4 regions of the Pantoea deleyi genome follow, and region 4 is predicted to be linked to each of the others. Evidence: predicted binding sites of a transcription regulator. Region 4 holds the regulator's gene; each other region holds the start of a gene.
What was found. The regulator PurR, encoded in region 4, represses purine synthesis genes. The targets are predictions, from matches to a motif close to CANGCAAACGTTTGCNTG.

Region 1 (4,213 bases), 330 kb from region 4:
GTGCGCCAGCAGCTGGCTGGCCCGATCGTCAAGACAGAACATCAGACTGGAAAAGGCATTTTCCAGCACCGTTAAACGACGCTGCTGGTCGCCAATCAGTGCCAGCAACTCACCAAAGGTCATCGCCTCTTCCGGTTTATCAGTAGTCATGGTGTCGCATCTCCTGTTATGCATGACGAGCGCAAGCATAGGGCATTGATCATTCAGAGTCTAGATGCTGGGCGGGGGAAGTGCGAGAGGGGAGAAAAGATAAAAAAACCGGGTGGCGACACCCGGAAAAAAAAGCACAGTGGCGGTTAATCAGTAATGAACCAGTCGTCAGCGCTCTCCCACGTCTGCTGCAGGATCTCGCTGATCTGGTCGCGCGTCTCTTTTCCACCGCCCAGCACGCTGAGATTGTTGGTACTGGCGTAACGCACCTTGACGTGATTGGTCGAGTCAGGGAACTGTTCATCGATGCGGCGCGACAGTTCGTCGCTTAACGCTTCGATCGCACCAGCAGGAAGAGGTCGGGTATTGGATACGGTAATTTCAACGCGCATAACAGCCTCCGGTTCAGGTACTGTATATATTTACAGTATCCAGCGGCCGGAGGCAAGAAAAATTATGCGACGCGCCAGTTCAGCGTCTCACCGGCCAGGAACGGCACCAGCGAGTGACTGCCCAGGGCGAGGGTGTCCGGCACCTGCCAGGTTTCACGCACCAGCGTGATGGTGCCTTCATTCAGCGGCAGGCCATAAAAACGCGGCCCATTCTCCGAACAGAACGCCTCAAAGTGCTCCAGCGCCCCCAGCTCTTCAAACACGGTGGCGTAAGCGGGCAGCGACGTTGGCGCATTAAATACGCCAGCACAGCCACAGCTGGACTCTTTGAGATGGCGCAGATGCGGGGCGGTATCGGTGCCGAGGAAAAAGCGCGGATGGCCGCTCGCCACCACCTTGCGCAGCGCCTCCTGATGCACGTTGCGCTTGAGGATCGGCAGGCAGTAGAGATGCGGACGGATACCGCCGACCAGCATATGGTTGCGGTTAAACATCAGGTGCTGCGGGGTAATGGTCGCGCCCAGGTTCTCATCGGCGGCGGCAACGTAGTCCGCGGCGTCCTGGGTCGTGATGTGCTCCATCACCACTTTCAGCGCCGGAAACTGGCGGCGCAGTGGCACCATCACCGTTTCGATAAAGCGCGCTTCGCGGTCAAAGATATCGATATGCGCTGCGGTCACCTCTCCGTGTACCAGCAGCGGCATTCCCAGCGTCTGCATACGATCCAGCACCCGCGCAATCGAGGCGATGTCGGTCACGCCGTGGCTGGAGTTGGTGGTTGCGTGCGCCGGATAGAGTTTCGCCGCGGTAAACAGACCGGCGGTGAAACCGCGCTCAAGCTCATCCGGATCGAGAGAGTCGGTCAGATAGCAGGTCATCAGCGGGGTAAACTTATGATCGGCCGGCAGCGCCGCCAGAATACGGTCGCGATAGGCTTCACCCGCCGCGATGCTGGTCACCGGCGGCACCAGGTTTGGCATCACAATGGCCCGGCCATTCACCGCGCTGGTATAGGGCAGGACCGTGTGAAGCATCTCATCGTCGCGCAGATGAATATGCCAGTCGTCAGGGCGACGCAGGGTAAGTTGCTGAGGGTGTGCTGTCATCAGTGAAGCTCCGGCAGAAGAGAAAACAAAAGGCGTGTTTTGGCCGGGGTCTAAGCATAAGGATTCAGGCAACCGTTTGCACCTGCTTTTTATGCAGGCAACGAAAAACCGCGCCAGAGGCGCGGTATTCACTGTTACTCAGTAAAGGGGATCACCAGCTCGCCGGGCTTCACTTCCAGCCCTTTCGCGAACTTCTTCGCCAGCGACTCGCCCTTGCTGCGGTCGGCGCTGAGCACGTAGGCCGGTTTCTGATCAAAATAGCTCTTGAGCGACTGATTCAGGTAGGGGGTCAGCGTCTTCATGATCGCGGCCATTTTTTCCGGTGCCACCTGCGCATCGGTAATCTCCAGATCGCGCAGATAGATGGCGCCCTGCTGCGGATCGTAGATTGGCTGTGCCCGCATCTTCAGCTGCATATCGGCCTGCTGTGGCCCGAACAGCGAGGTGACGTTGATTTTGGCACTGCCGGAGAGGGTCACTTTGCCCGGCTCTTCGCGGCCGATCTGGCTGCTGAGATTGTTCAGCACGATATGCGCGTTAACCAGCCCGGCAACGCCAATATCTTTCTCATAGTTGTTGTGCTTCTGCAGCGCCTGGTTAACGTCCTGTTCGCTGATGGTGTATTGCGTCAGCTGATTACAGCCACTCAGCAGCAGGGCGAACAGCAGGGCAGTGAGCCCGAAAAAAGCCTTTTTCATCGATCGATATCCTGAATATCAGAGCCAGTAAACAGGCCATAGCCTGCCTGAATGTGGCGCGGGTGTCATCAGGAAAGGGATGAGAAACGCCGCAGCGTCTCTCATCTGGCGGCTCAGTGGGCGATGGAGGAGAGCAGATTGACCTGGGTCTGTTTGGCCATGTTATCGCGATAGTCGGCGACCCGGGCGGGCCAGTCGATACCGGCCACCAGCGTCAGCGAGCGCAGCAGGGGGAAGAGGTTAAAATCGTCTTCCGACAGCTCGCCGTTGACCGCGTTGGGCTGGACGATGAGCCTGTCGAGCTTGCGCAGGTCGTCGCTGACATTCTTAATCAGTCCGGCTGAATGGCTCTTCAGTGCGGCAAAGTCGCCAATGCTCGCCTGCTTTTTCGTGCGGAAATAGTCGCGCGCCTCTGGCGTGGCAAATTCGGCAAACGCCGCCTCCGCAATGCGTGGCAGCAGCAGCTTATTGACGTAGCTGTTCATGTGACGCAGCCAGTCGGCGATGGCCGGATTCAGCGCGCCGGTGATCAGCGGCGCGTGATCCTGTTGATCCACGTAATGAACAATCTCCATGCTCTCCGGCATGGCGCTGCCATCCTGCTTCTGCAGAATCGGCACCATTTTTTTGCCGACCAGACGGACTGGCGTCTCTTCATCGTCGTTGAGCATCACTACCAGCTCAACCGGCACATTTTTCAGACCAAAAATCATGCGCGCTTTCACGCAGAAAGGGCAGTGGTCATAGATATAGAGCTTCATCCTGATCTCCCGTGTGACAGGTTTAGGTTTAACAGAGTGAATCAAATCATCCTGTTTTTCGGGCCCGTAAAAAGTATGGAAGAGATTAGCGGACAGGGCAAACCGGGGGGCGTGGGCGGCCAGCGGCCTCACCGCCGCAGGTGGCGATAAGCGTGCGAAATCAATCGCTTTACGGCAAAACCGCGGTAACGTTTTACCGTAGCCCGGGTGGCGGTTATAGTGAAGGCCGGGTAATGACGGCTCATCTCTATCGGCCATTGATTTCAGGAGTCAGGATGTTTGGCTATCGTTCTGCCGCGCCCAGGGTGCGCTTAACCACCGATCGGCTGGTGGTCCGTCTGGTTCACGAACGTGATGCCTGGCGAATGGCAGATTACTATGCGGAAAACCGCCTTTTTCTCAAACCGTGGGAGCCGGTGCGCGATGACAGCCACTGTTATCCCTCTGGCTGGCAGGCGCGACTCGGCCTGATTACCGACCTGCACAAGCAGGGGTCGGCCTTCTATTTCATTCTGATGGACAGCGAAGAAACCGAAGTACGGGGCGTGGCGAACTTCAGCAACGTGCTGCGCGGCTCCTTTCACGCCTGTTACCTCGGCTATTCACTGGGCGAAAAGTGGCAGGGCCAGGGGCTGATGTTTGAAGCGCTGCAGGCGGCTATCCGCTATATGCAGCGCCAGCAGCATATGCATCGCATCATGGCTAACTATATGCCGCACAATCAGCGCAGCGGCGATCTGCTGGCGCGGCTCGGGTTTGAAAAAGAGGGCTACGCGAAAGATTATCTGCTGATCGACGGGCGCTGGCAGGATCATGTACTGACGGCCTTAACCCAGCGGGAATGGACGCCTGACCGGCGTGGACACTAATGAGGATGCGAACATGAAGATGGCTTTATCGGCGCAGGCGCAGCGGGTGCTGGGTTGCCTGCTGGAGAAGCAGGTCACCACGCCGGAGCAGTATCCGCTGTCACTCAATGGGGTGGTGGTGGCCTGCAACCAGAAATCGAACCGCGAGCCGGTGATGGAGCTGAGCGAGAGTGAGGTGCAGGATCAGCTCGATCAGCTGGAGAAGCGGCATCTCATCACCGCCAGCAGCGCCGCCGG
Region 2 (4,213 bases), 1.5 Mb from region 4:
ATGCGGCGCAAGCTCGATAACGATGTGATCCGCAATGTGCGCGGACTGGGCTGGCGGGTGCCGGCAATATGAAACCCTTCGCGTTTATGCGCTCACTGCGCAACAAATTACTCTCTACGCTGCTGATAATTCATCTGCTGATGATCGGCGGCGTGACCTGGTATTTCTTCAGCTGCTACGGCGATATGGTTGGCACCATGAAGGATGATCAGCTGGCGAAAATCGCCGATGCCTGGTCCACCAATAAACAGATGCCCGCCCTGATGCCGATGCTTATCGCGCCCGATAAGGCGAAAAGCGCCTTCGTGGTGCAGCTGTGGGACGAAAAAGGCCAGCTGCGGGCCAGCTCCTGGCCGGAACTGGCGGCGCCGCTGCAGAATCAGCGCGGCTATCGTGATGTCTATGTGGGCCACTGCGGCGACTGCGAGTGGCGTATCTACACCCGGCCGGGCATGCCAGGCAGTGAGATCAGGACCATACAGGTCATGCACAACCTCAGCTACATGAAGGCCTCAATGGTCAAGCGCGCGCTGTCGGCGATCGTGCCGATGATCCTGATGATGCCGCTTTCGCTGCTGGTGATCTGGCTGGTGGTCCGGAAGATCACGCGGGATCTGCAGGTGGCGTCGCGGCAGATCGCGGCGCAGGAGACCCATCATCCGCATATCGTCTCACCGGAAGGCTTACCGGATGAGATCCTGCCGCTGGTGGCAGCCTATAACTCGCTGCTGAGCAAGCTGCGCGACGCCTGGTCGTCCCAGCGCCAGTTCCTGGAGGATGCCGCCCATGAGCTGCGCACACCGGTGACCGCCGTGACGCTGCAGCTGGAAAACCTGCGCCAGCATATTCAGCCCGGTGAAGCGAGCCGGCAGTTCAGCCAGCTGGAAGCTGGCGTGACGCGCACCCGTCATCTGGTTACGCAGCTGCTTAACGTCTCCCGTCAGGATGACCAGAGCGTGGTCGCCAGCGTGGAACATATCGAACTGGAAGATCTGCTGAAGGAGAGCATTGAGCAGCTGATGGTGGTGGCGGATAAACGCGGCATTGATATCGGCTTTAACGGCTCCACGCAGTACCGCCTGCAGGCCAGCCGCTCCGAACTGCGCAGCCTGTTCGACAACCTGATCGGTAACGCCATGCTGCACACCCCGGAAGGCAGCCTGGTGGATGTTCTGCTGCATCGGGTCGCGGGCAGAACGGTGGTCGATATCGTCGATAACGGCACGGGGATGCCGGACGCTTTCATCGATCGCGCATTCGATCGTTTTACCCGTTCGCCTGACGTCAAAGCGCAGGGCAGCGGGCTGGGATTATCGATCGTGCGCAACGTCGCGCAGAAGTATCAGATGCAGGTCGCCCTTTCCAACTGCCTGTCGCCACAGGGTACCGTTTGTGGATTGCAGGTTCGTGTCACCCTTCCCTGATCCCGCCCGTTTGATCACGAACCAGACAACGTAAACGGTTGCCTGGTTCCGTTCGATCCTGGTCATTATTGTGAAGCACATCACAATTTAGCTGAATTGTAATGCAACACTTTTTGACAAACGTGAGCAAAATCTATTTTCTATCGAACTGTTACAGGCACGCTACGCGGGCTGAAAACGGCTGTTTTTGCTGAACCTCTTATTCCCCTCCAGGGGACCGATATCTCTCTGACTGCCTCTGCTGGGCGGCGGTCAAAAGCATGTGGCTGATGATAATGAAATTTAAAACGTTGATAGCAGGTGCCGCGCTGGCATGTTCACTGACCGGTGCTGCGCAGGCCGCTGAAAGCGATCCGCAGTATGTTTCAGACTGGTGGCATCAGAGCGTTAACGTGGTAGGCAGTTACCACACCCGCTTCGGACCGCAGTTCAATAACGACGTTTATCTGGAATATGAAGCGTTTGCGAAGAAAGAGTGGTTCGATTTTTACGGCTACCTCGACGTGCCTAACTTCTTTGGCGTGGGCAACAGCAACGCCAACGGCGTGTTCGACCACGGTTCACCGATGTTCATGGAAATCGAACCGCGCTTCTCTATCGATAAGCTGACCGGCACCAGCCTGGCCTTTGGCCCGTTCAAAGAGTGGTACTTCGCGAACAACTACATCTACGACATGGGCCGCAACAGCGATAATCGGCAGAATACCTGGTACATGGGCCTGGGCACCGATATTGATACGCACAGCGATGTTGGCCTGTCGCTGAACGTTTACGCTAAATACCAGTGGGAAAACTACGGTGCGGCGAACGAAAACAGCTGGGATGGCTATCGCTTCAAGGTGAAATACTTCGTGCCAATCACCACGCTGTGGGGCGGTAACCTGGGCTATGTCGGCTTCACCAACTTCGACTGGGGTTCCGATCTCCGCGATAAAGCAGGCCCATCACGCACCAGCAACTCCATCGCCTCCAGCCACATTCTGTCACTGGGTTACGATCACTGGCATATCTCTGCGGTGGCACGTTATTTCCACAACGGCGGCCAGTGGGCAGATGGTCAGGAGCTGAACTTCGGCAGAGGGCCATTTGAAGTGAAATCAACCGGCTGGGGTTACTACCTGGTGGCGGGTTACAACTTCTGATGAGGGCGGGCGGCGCAGCGTGCCGTCCGATATACCGGCACGCTGGCCGGGAATTGAGCTTCCCGGTCAGCGTGCCGGTTTTCAGGCCTTGCCGTTAGCGCGACCCGTTCACGGCAATCAGTCCTGCGACTTCTCGACGTTGATACGCCATGGAATGTTGAACTTGTCGATAAACATGGCGAAGCCGTCTGACCAGAAGGTCTCCTGCCACGGCGTCGTTACTTTGCCGCCTGCTGACAGTTTTTCAAACCAGGCTTTACCCTCTTCGACATCATCGGTGGAAAGGCTGACCGCATAACCGGCATGCTCAGACGCGGGTGGCTTCGCGGTGTCGCCATCGCTCAGCATCAGCTCACCATCACCAATGCGCAGCTGCGCATGCATGATCTTTTCTGGCGGCTGTGGCGCGGCAGACTGGTCACCGACCTGCTCACCCTGGTCCGGCATATCTCCGAACGTCATTTTGCCGAGCAGCTCACCCCCGGTTGCCTGCAGGTAAAAGTCGATAGCCTCTTCGCAACGGCCATAGAGAAACAGATAAGGACTGACTTGCATCTTCACCTCTATTTATCGGTTGGATTTTTACAGTACCTTAAGAGTGTAGACGATCGCCTTTACGCACTGATTTCACTGACAATACCGGCGGAAGAGTTGCGCCATGTAACTGCTCATCGGGGTCAGCGTCGTGTCTTTCCGCTGAATCAGATAGAAGGTCGCTTTCGGCAGGGGATCGTCGAGCGTCAGCGCCACCAGTGACTGGCCCAGAATCGGATCGTCAATGACGTCAACTGAGAGGATGCTGACGAAATCGCTCTGCGCGACCAGGCTGGTGCAGGCCATAAACGTTTCACAGGTCACCACGATTTTGGGTGCCATGCCGCGCTCACCAAAGAGATCGTGCAGCAGGCGATAATAACTGCCTTTCGGCGTGGGCATCGTCCAGTCCGCCTGCTGTAACGCCGCCAGCGAGCGGGCCTTTTCCAGCGGATGGCCCTTACGGACCACCACTCTGTATTCGCGTTCCATGACCCGCTCATACATCAGCTCCTGATCGAGATGGCTCTGGTCGTAGGTATTGATCGTGAAATCAAGCGCGCCCTGACGCAGTTCATGCACCATCGACACCAGCTGGCCTTCGACGATGCGCACCTTCACCAGCGGATATTCACGATGAAACTGATTTATCACCTGCGGCATGATGGTGCGCGCCACGCTGCCGCCAACGCCGATGTTCACCTGACCGCCACCCAGCCCCAGCCGCTGCTGGATATCCTCTTCCGCGACCCGCAGCTCTGCCAGCACCAGGCTGGCATGACGAAAAAAGTTATCACCGATATCGGTTAACACGACGCCCTGCTGACGGCGGTTAAACAGCTTCGCCCCCAGCTCACGCTCCAGCTCCTGAATCGCTTTGGTTAACGCCGGCTGCGACAGCCCGGAAAGACGGCTCGCGGCCCGGATACTGCCCTGTCGCGCCACGTCAACGAAGGCGCGCAACTGATGAAGTTTGATGTTGGCCGGCATAGTTTCTCGATAACCGTTGTTTATCAGTCACAAGATATTCGCATCTTATGCCCGCCAGCACCATTGTGTAGATTCGACGCAGTGCATAAAAAATCAACAACGAGGAAAAAGCCGATGAAACCC
Region 3 (4,213 bases), 1.5 Mb from region 4:
ATGGCCTGACGACGCATGGTGTGACGGTAGGCCGTCGGCGTCTGCGAAAACTGACGACGAAACACCCGGGAGAAGGTCTGCTGCGAGTCATAACCATATTGCATCGCGATATCGAAAACCGGGCGCTGCGTCTGCGACAGCGCTTCTGCGGCCAGCGTCAGACGGCGTTCACGAATATAGCCACCCAGCGTCTGTTTCGTTACGGAACGGAACATACGCTGCAGGTGCCATTTCGAATAGCCTGACTTCGCGGCCACTTCGTCAATCGACAGGCTCTTATCAAGGTTCTGGTCAATCCAGTGCGTCAGGGAATGAATGATCTCTTCTTGCATGATGGCCTCATCCTTCTGGTGTGTAATAAAGAGGTAACGGAAGTTTAGTCGTTCAGATGGAGAAGAAGTATAATTCCTCAAGTTAACTTGAGGTAAAGGCTGAGATGAAAAAAGAACGCAACTATCCAAAACCGGTCTTAACGCCGGGTGAAGTGGCGCGCCGCAGCGGCGTTGCGGTCTCTGCGCTGCACTTCTACGAATCGAAAGGATTGATCTTCAGCACCCGTAACAGCGGTAATCAGCGGCGATACAGTCGTGACGTCCTGCGCCGCGTTGCGATTATCAAGATTGCGCAGCGCATCGGTATTCCGCTGGCGACGGTCAGCGAGAGTCTGGACCACATTCCGGCCAACAAGCGCATGTCGACGCCGGAGTGGGATGCGCTGACGCAGCACTGGCGCGAAGAGCTGGACAAGCGGATCGAAACCCTGACCCGCCTGCGCAACGATCTGGATGGCTGCATCGGCTGCGGCTGTCTGTCGATGCGCGACTGCCCGCTGCGCAACCCTGGCGACCGGCTGGGCCAGCAGGGTTCCGGGGCCGTGCTGCTCGATCCCGAACAGGATGACCGACATCCGGAAGGTGAGTGACGTCTATACTGTGGGGAGGTCAACACACAGGGAATCACGATGATCACCGTTCACCATCTTGAGAAGTCGCGCTCACATCGGGTGCTGTGGCTGCTGGAAGAGCTTGAAGTGCCTTATCAGATCAAACGCTATCAGCGCGAGCCGAGCATGCTGGCCCCGGCGGCGCTGAAAAAAATTCATCCGCTGGGGAAATCGCCGGTCATTACCGATGGTAATCAGGTAGTCGCCGAATCCGGTGCCATTCTCGAATACCTTGAAGAGAAATATGACCAGACGTTCCGGCTGAAGGTGAATGATGAGGCGTCGCGGTTGCAGTGCCGCTACTGGCTGCACTATGCCGAAGGCTCCCTGATGCCGCTGCTGGTGATGAAATTAATCTTCGGGCAGATGGGGAAAAAGCCGGTGCCCTGGCTGCTGCGGCCGGTAGGCGCGGCCTTTGGTAAAGGGGTGCAGAAGGCGTTTCTGGATAAACAGCTTAAGCCGCATATGGCGATGATCGAACAGCATCTGGCGAACCATCCCTGGTTTGCCGGCCCGCATCTCACCATTGCGGATATCCAGATGAGCTTCCCGCTGCTGGCGCTGGCCCAGCGCGCCGGACTCGATCAGATGCCCGCCACCCAGACGTGGCTGAACACCGTGCAGCAGCGTGCTGCCTGGCAGCGTGCGATTGCGCAGGGCGGCGAGCTTTCGCTGCCGGGCTGACCGCGCGTCCAGACCGCCGGGCCGGGCTCTGCCCCGGTTGCGGCGGTCCGTCTCTCCCTGAAATCCCGCCTGCAGCGGGGTGTCCGTCCTCCCCTCTGAGCCCGGCCGTGCGGCCGCGATCCTGAAGAATCTCCCTCTGACAGTTGAAAAGGGGCCGCTAAACGCCGGATAATCGCCTGCCTTTTTTATCTGGCCGCGTCTGACGGGCCACTATCTGCGGCAAGGTAAACGTTTGCCTGTCGGGTTACTCCGGGCAGTGACGCCGTCTACCCGCTTATTCCAGGGACAGCGATGGTCGCAGAGCGATCCACACTACAAAAATTTTTGAGGCTCAACTATGTCAACTGAATCACGCCCGGCCAGTGGAAAACTGGACGCCTGGTTCTCGATCTCGGCGCGCGGCAGCAGCGTGCGTCAGGAAATTCTGGCCGGACTCACCACCTTCCTGGCGATGGTCTACTCCGTGATTGTGGTGCCGGGGATGCTGGGAAAAGCCGGTTTTTCTCCCTCCGCCGTGTTCGTCGCCACCTGTCTGGTCGCCAGCTTTGGCTCCATCGTCATGGGACTGTGGGCCAATATGCCGATGGTGGTGGGCTGCGCCATCTCCTTAACCGCCTTTACCGCCTTCAGCCTGGTGCTGGGGCAGCACATCAGCGTGCCGGTCGCGCTGGGCGCCGTCTTCCTGATGGGCCTGCTGTTTACCCTGATCTCGGCGACCGGCATCCGCGCCTGGATCCTGCGCAACCTGCCGATGGGCGTCGCGCACGGCACCGGTATCGGGATCGGCCTGTTTCTGCTGCTGATTGCGGCTGACGGCGTGGGGCTGGTCATGAAAAATCCGGGGCCGGGGCTGCCGGTGACCCTGGGCCACTTCACCACCTTTCCGGTGATGATGACGCTGCTGGGGCTGTCTGCGATTATCGGCCTGGAGAAGCGTCGGGTGCCGGGCGGCATTCTGCTGACGATCGTCGTGATTTCGCTGCTGGGGCTGATTTTTGACCCGGCGGTAAGCTATCAGGGGCTGTTTGCGCTGCCCGCCCTGCGCGACGCCAGTGGTCAGTCGCTGCTGTTCAGCCTGGACATTATGGGCGCGATGCAGCCCGTGGTACTGCCCAGCGTCCTGGCGCTGGTGATGACGGCCGTGTTTGATGCCACCGGCACCATCCGCGCGGTGGCGGGCCAGGCCGGTCTGCTGGATAAGCAGGGGCAGATCATCAACGGTGGCCGGGCGCTGACCACCGATTCCGTCAGCAGCCTGTTTGCCGGTCTGGTGGGCGCGTCTCCGGCGGCGGTCTATATTGAGTCGGCGGCCGGTACGGCAGCGGGGGGCAAAACCGGCCTGACCGCGATTGTGGTCGGCCTGCTGTTCCTTGTGATCCTGTTTATGTCACCGCTGGCGTATCTGGTGCCGGCCTACGCCACCGCGCCCGCCCTGATGTATGTCGGCCTGCTGATGCTCAGCAACGTCTCGAAGATCGACTTCAGTGATTTCGTCGATGCGATGTCGGGCCTGCTCACGGCGGTGATCATCGTCCTGACCTGTAACATCGTCACCGGCATCATGATTGGCTTCGCCAGCCTGGTGGTCGGCCGTCTCGTCGCCGGTGAGTGGCGGAAGCTCAACATCGGCACCGTGGTGATCGCTGTGGCGCTGGTGGCCTTTTACGCCGGAGGCTGGGCGATCTGACTGTACAACCGGACGTGCGGCTGCGCGTCCGGGATTTTTCACTGTTTTCCCGCCCGTCGCACGCGTAGCTGACACCCTTCACCGCACTTTGTTTTACACTTTAGCGCTTAACCAATGATTGAAAGAAACGACGCCTAAGGAAAGCATGGAAATCTTCTTTACTATTCTCATCATGACGCTGGTCGTGTCGCTCTCTGGCGTCGCGGCCCGTATCCTCCCTTTTCAGATCCCGTTGCCGCTGGTCCAGATCGCCGCCGGTGCGCTGCTGGCCTGGCCCACGTTTGGTCTGCATGTGGACTTCGACCCGGAGCTGTTTCTGGTGCTGTTTATCCCGCCGCTGCTGTTCGCGGATGGCTGGAAGACGCCGATCAGCGAGTTCCTGCATCACGGTCGTGAGATCATCGGCTTAGCGCTGGCGCTGGTGCTGATTACCGTGATCGGTATCGGCTATCTGATCTACTGGATGGTGCCTGGCATTCCGCTGATCCCAGCCTTTGCGCTGGCCGCGGTGCTGTCGCCGACCGATGCCGTGGCGCTCTCCGGCATCGTCGGGGAAGGCCGCATTCCCAAGAAGATCATGTCGATTGTTCAGGGTGAAGCCCTGATGAATGATGCGTCGGGCCTGGTCTCCTTGAAGTTTGCCGTCGCCGTCGCGATGGGCACCATGGTGTTTACCTGGAGCGGTGCCAGCATTGAGTTTCTCAAAGTCGCGATAGGCGGGCTGATCGCCGGTGTGGCCGTCTGCTGGCTCTACGGGAAATCGCTGCGTCTGCTCAGCCGCTGGAGCGGCGACGATCCGGCCACGCAGACCGTCCTGCTGCTGCTGCTGCCGTTTGCCTCTTACCTGATTGCCGAACATCTGGGCGTGTCAGGCATTCTGGCGGCCGTGGCGGCCGGGA
Region 4 (4,213 bases):
AACACAATTTCAGCGGTTACAAAGATTAATAATAAAAGACCTTACAGTTTTCAAAAGAACTGGACTAGAATGGCCTGGGCGCTGATCCTCGATCAGATTAATCTCAACTTTGTCACGGTGCGTAGTGGCCATGACAACTTAACTCATTAACGGACTATGCGTTTAATCATTACGCTTTTCATGCTGGCTTTTGCGCAACTGTTTTTCAACACCGCCGCTGCGTCGCCTCACGCGCCGGTGAACGTGAGTGCGCATAAAGCAGAGAAAAAGAGTGCGCGCGACGATGAGCGTCGCAAGCGTCGCCCCGTCAAAACGGTCTCCAAAAAACCGCGTGTCACGCCTGTTCAGAAACTTAAAACGAAAAAACAGAAAAAAGCTGAACTCACCGCGACCCAGACACCTGCTAAGAAGACCTCGCTTAAAACCGCCCGCATCAGCAAGAATCACGACAAGAAACGTTATGGTCATCAGCGTACGCTGAAAACCGCCGACGCCGACACCCGCGAAACCGGCACCATTAAAATGAGCAAATCTCACCGCCAGCGTTACCAGAAGGCGCGTGAAACGGCGATGACCAAACTGATGGGCCAGCTGGGTAAACCCTACCAGTGGGGGGGAACCTCGCCACACACCGGTTTCGACTGCAGCGGCCTGGTCTGGTACGCCTATAAGGATCTGGTGAAATTCAAAATCCCGCGTACCGCCAACGAGATGTATCACCTGCGTGACGCCGCGCCAATCAAGCGTGAGTCGCTGGAGAAAGGCGATCTGGTCTTCTTCCGCATCAATGGCCGCGGCACCGCCGACCATGTCGGCGTCTACCTGGGCGATGGCAAGTTTATTCAGTCGCCACGCACCGGTAAAGATATCCAGATCAGCGCGTTAGGGGAAGATTACTGGCAGCGCCACTACATCGGCGCCCGCCGGGTGATGACGCCAAAAACCATCCGCTGAGCCACACGACAGAAAGAAAAAAGCCGGGACAATCCCGGCTTTTTTTTATCAGTGCAGAATGGCAGTAAAACTAAAGGCCACAATCATCAGCAGACAGCCGACGGCGGTCATTAAGGCCAGTTTGAGGTCAGTACTCACAGCTTGTTCCTTAGTCACACAGTTTACAGGGTTATTCCATTTTCCCACACGACCCGGTAAAAATCTCGTTTTATCCGCCCAGCCTTGTTAGAATCCCGCCTTTGTTGCGCAACGCGCGCAACTCTGATTCCGTTTGCGCATCTTTTCAGGCGGTTTTTCCTCCGCCTGCGGTCAGATTACCGGCCAGGAACGCTGCATTTTTGCGGAAAAAACCCTGAGCAGACGCAAACGTTTAACACTACGCTTATCAGAGAGTTAGATAAGCACCGGAGTCCGATTTTCATGGCAACAATTAAAGATGTGGCAAAACGCGCTGGCGTCTCCACGACCACCGTTTCGCACGTCATCAATAAAACCCGCTTTGTGGCTGAAGAGACGCGCGAAGCGGTCTGGCAGGCGATCAAGGAACTGCACTACTCACCCAGCGCCGTGGCACGCAGCCTGAAAGTGAACCACACGCGCACGCTGGGGCTGCTGGCCACCTCAAGCGAAGCCCCCTACTTTGCTGAAATCATCGAAGCCGTCGAGAATCACTGCTTCGATAAGGGCTACACGCTGATTCTGGGCAATGCGCACAACGATCTGCAAAAGCAGCGTGCCTATCTCAGCATGATGGCGCAGAAGCGCGTGGATGGCCTGCTGGTGATGTGCTCCGAATACCCGGACGATCTGCTGCAGATGCTGGAAGAGAACCGCAACATCCCGATGGTAGTGATGGACTGGGGCGAATCCCGCGCCGACTTCACCGACACGGTGCTGGATAACGCCTTCCAGGGTGGCTATCTGGCCGGCCGCTATCTGATCGAACGCGGACACCGTGATATTGGCGCGATCCCCGGCCAGATGGAGCGCAATACCGGCGGCGGCCGCCATGCCGGTTTCCTGAAGGCGCTGGAAGAGGCGAACATTCAGCCGCGCGCGGAATGGATCGTGCAGGGTGACTTCGAGCCGGAGTCAGGCTATCAGGCGATGCAGCAGATCCTGTCGCAGAAGCAGCGCCCCACGGCGGTGTTCTGTGGCGGTGACATCATGGCGATGGGGGCGATTTGCGCCGCCGACGAGATGGGGTTGCGCGTGCCTCAGGATATTTCGGTGATCGGGTATGATAACGTGCGCAACGCCCGCTATTTCGCGCCAGCCCTGACCACGGTTCATCAGCCCAAGGCCCAGCTGGGTGAGAAGGCGCTGGATATGCTGCTGGACCGCATCACCAGCAAACGTGAAGTGTCGCAGACCATCGAGGTTCACCCGACGCTGATCGAACGCCGCTCCGTGGCCGATGGTCCGTTCCGCGACTACCGTCGTTAATCTTCGCTTAACCACTCCTGATTAAGCGTCTGCGCATCGCCCAGATAGCTGAGCAACCAGCCTGTCGCCGGTGATGCGCGATCTTCTGCCCAGCTGACGCAGCAGGGACTGTCCGGAAAGGGAACCGGCAGCGTCAGTTCGGCCAGTTCGCCGCTGTCGAGCAGCGGCCTGGCCAGATGGCCCGGCACCATCGCCACACACAAGCCCGCCTGCACACACTCCAGCCCGGTCTGCCACTCCGGCACCACCAGCCTGCGCTGATTATCCAGCGTCCACGTCATGCGGCGCGGCAGCGCCCGCGAGGTATCTTCCAGCACCAGCGACGGCCAGCTGCGCAGCGTATCGTCATCGATCTGGCTCGCCTGCGTCAGCGGATGATCGGGCGCGACCACGCAGCGCCAGTTGAGCGTGCCCATATCGCGGAAGGCAAAACGCCCCCCTACCGGTATCGCCTGGGTCGCGCCAATCGCGATCTCCACCCGCCCGTCGGCCAGCGCATCCCAGACGCCATTGAACACCTCATAACTGATGCTCAGCTCCATATCCGGAAAGTGACGATAGAAATCTTTGACCAGCTGGCGGGTGCGCTGAGGCTTGGCGATGCGGTCAACGGCGATGCTCAGCTGGCCGCGCCAGCCATTTGCCAGCTGCTGACACTGTCGGCGGGTGGCGAGCATTTTTTTGATGACGCTGCGCCCTTCGCGGACGAAATGTTCCCCTGCCGGGGTCAATACCACTTCCCGATGCTGACGCTCGAACAGCGGCACCGCCAGCCAGGTCTCCAGCTGACGCACAGTATAGCTGATGGCAGAGGGCACCCGATGCAACTCCTGCGCGGCCGCGCTGAAGCTGCCGCCGCGCGCCACGGCGTCAACCACCTCTAATGCATATTCGGACCACATAATCTGCCTTCAAAATTTTTAACAGCAATCGGCAAATATTAGCGTTTCACAGCGGCAAACGCACCTTTTACACTCTGCCGCGTTCATCCTGCAAAAATGAGAATCAGATGTTATCGAATAAAGGATTTATGCCCTATCTTGCCCTGCTGAGTATGCTGGGCTTTCTGGCCACGGATATGTACCTGCCCGCCTTCGGAGCGATGCAGCAGAGCTTTAATACCTCGCCCGGCCTGATCAGCGCCAGTATGAGTCTCTTTCTGGCCGGCTTTGCCTGTGGCCAGCTCTTCTGGGGGCCGCTGTCGGACCGCATTGGCCGCAAGCCGGTGCTGCTGGCCGGTCTGACGCTGTTTGCCGTCGGCTGCGCCGGGATGCTGTGGGTCAGCGATATCGCCCTGATGCTGGCGCTGCGCTTTGTTCAGGCGATTGGCGTCTGTGCCGCTGCCGTGAGCTGGCAGGCGCTGGTGGTGGACCGCTACCCTGCCGCGCGGGCCAGCAAAGTCTTTGCCACTATCATGCCGCTGGTCGCCCTCTCTCCGGCGCTGGCGCCGCTGCTGGGTGCCTGGCTGATCGGCCACTTCCACTGGCGTTCGATTTTCCTGGTGCTGACGCTGATTGCGGTCGCGCTGATCCTCGTAACCCTGCGCCTGCCCGGCGTGCGCAAAGCGGCGGAAGCGAAAGGGTCTCAGCCCGGCTTCTTTACGCTACTGAAATCACGCATCTACAGTGGCAATGTGCTGATCTACTCCGCCTGCTCTGCCAGCTTTTTCGCGTGGCTGACCGGTTCCCCCTTTATCCTGGCGGATCTGGGCCTTTCGCCCGCTGATATCGGCCTGAGCTATGTGCCACAGACGCTCGCCTTTCTGATTGGCGGATTTGGCTGCCGTGCCCTGCTTAACCGCTTCAACGGCGCA

Region 1: the regulator PurR is predicted to act here: its motif matches at 1,714-1,731, upstream of pyrC (dihydroorotase).
Region 2: the regulator PurR is predicted to act here: its motif matches at 1,452-1,469, upstream of J1C59_RS17370 (nucleoside-specific channel-forming protein Tsx).
Region 3: the regulator PurR is predicted to act here: its motif matches at 1,849-1,866, upstream of J1C59_RS17500 (NCS2 family permease).

What each region holds. Positions count from the first base shown of each region.
Region 1 covers NZ_CP071405.1:2,505,581-2,509,793, reverse strand. The annotation lists gene J1C59_RS11825 (hypothetical protein) at 1-150, opposite strand, end outside; gene dinI (DNA damage-inducible protein I) at 297-542, opposite strand; gene pyrC (dihydroorotase) at 605-1,648, opposite strand; gene J1C59_RS11810 (lipoprotein) at 1,783-2,346, opposite strand; gene grxB (glutaredoxin 2) at 2,460-3,107, opposite strand; gene rimJ (ribosomal protein S5-alanine N-acetyltransferase) at 3,383-3,976, shown strand; gene J1C59_RS11795 (DUF480 domain-containing protein) at 3,990-4,213, shown strand, end outside.
Region 2 covers NZ_CP071405.1:3,688,122-3,692,334, forward strand. The annotation lists gene J1C59_RS17360 (response regulator) at 1-72, shown strand, start outside; gene J1C59_RS17365 (sensor histidine kinase) at 69-1,424, shown strand; gene J1C59_RS17370 (nucleoside-specific channel-forming protein Tsx) at 1,700-2,566, shown strand; gene yjdN (VOC family metalloprotein YjdN) at 2,684-3,121, opposite strand; gene J1C59_RS17380 (LysR family transcriptional regulator) at 3,194-4,090, opposite strand; gene J1C59_RS17385 (amidohydrolase) at 4,205-4,213, shown strand, end outside.
Region 3 covers NZ_CP071405.1:3,721,260-3,725,472, reverse strand. The annotation lists gene soxS (superoxide response transcriptional regulator SoxS) at 1-335, opposite strand, end outside; gene soxR (redox-sensitive transcriptional activator SoxR) at 437-922, shown strand; gene J1C59_RS17505 (glutathione S-transferase family protein) at 962-1,627, shown strand; gene J1C59_RS17500 (NCS2 family permease) at 1,965-3,314, shown strand; gene J1C59_RS17495 (Na+/H+ antiporter) at 3,460-4,213, shown strand, end outside.
Region 4 covers NZ_CP071405.1:2,177,735-2,181,947, forward strand. The annotation lists gene J1C59_RS10230 (C40 family peptidase) at 157-954, shown strand; gene cydH (cytochrome bd-I oxidase subunit CydH) at 1,003-1,092, opposite strand; gene purR (HTH-type transcriptional repressor PurR) at 1,375-2,400, shown strand; gene punR (DNA-binding transcriptional activator PunR) at 2,397-3,302, opposite strand; gene punC (purine nucleoside transporter PunC) at 3,410-4,213, shown strand, end outside.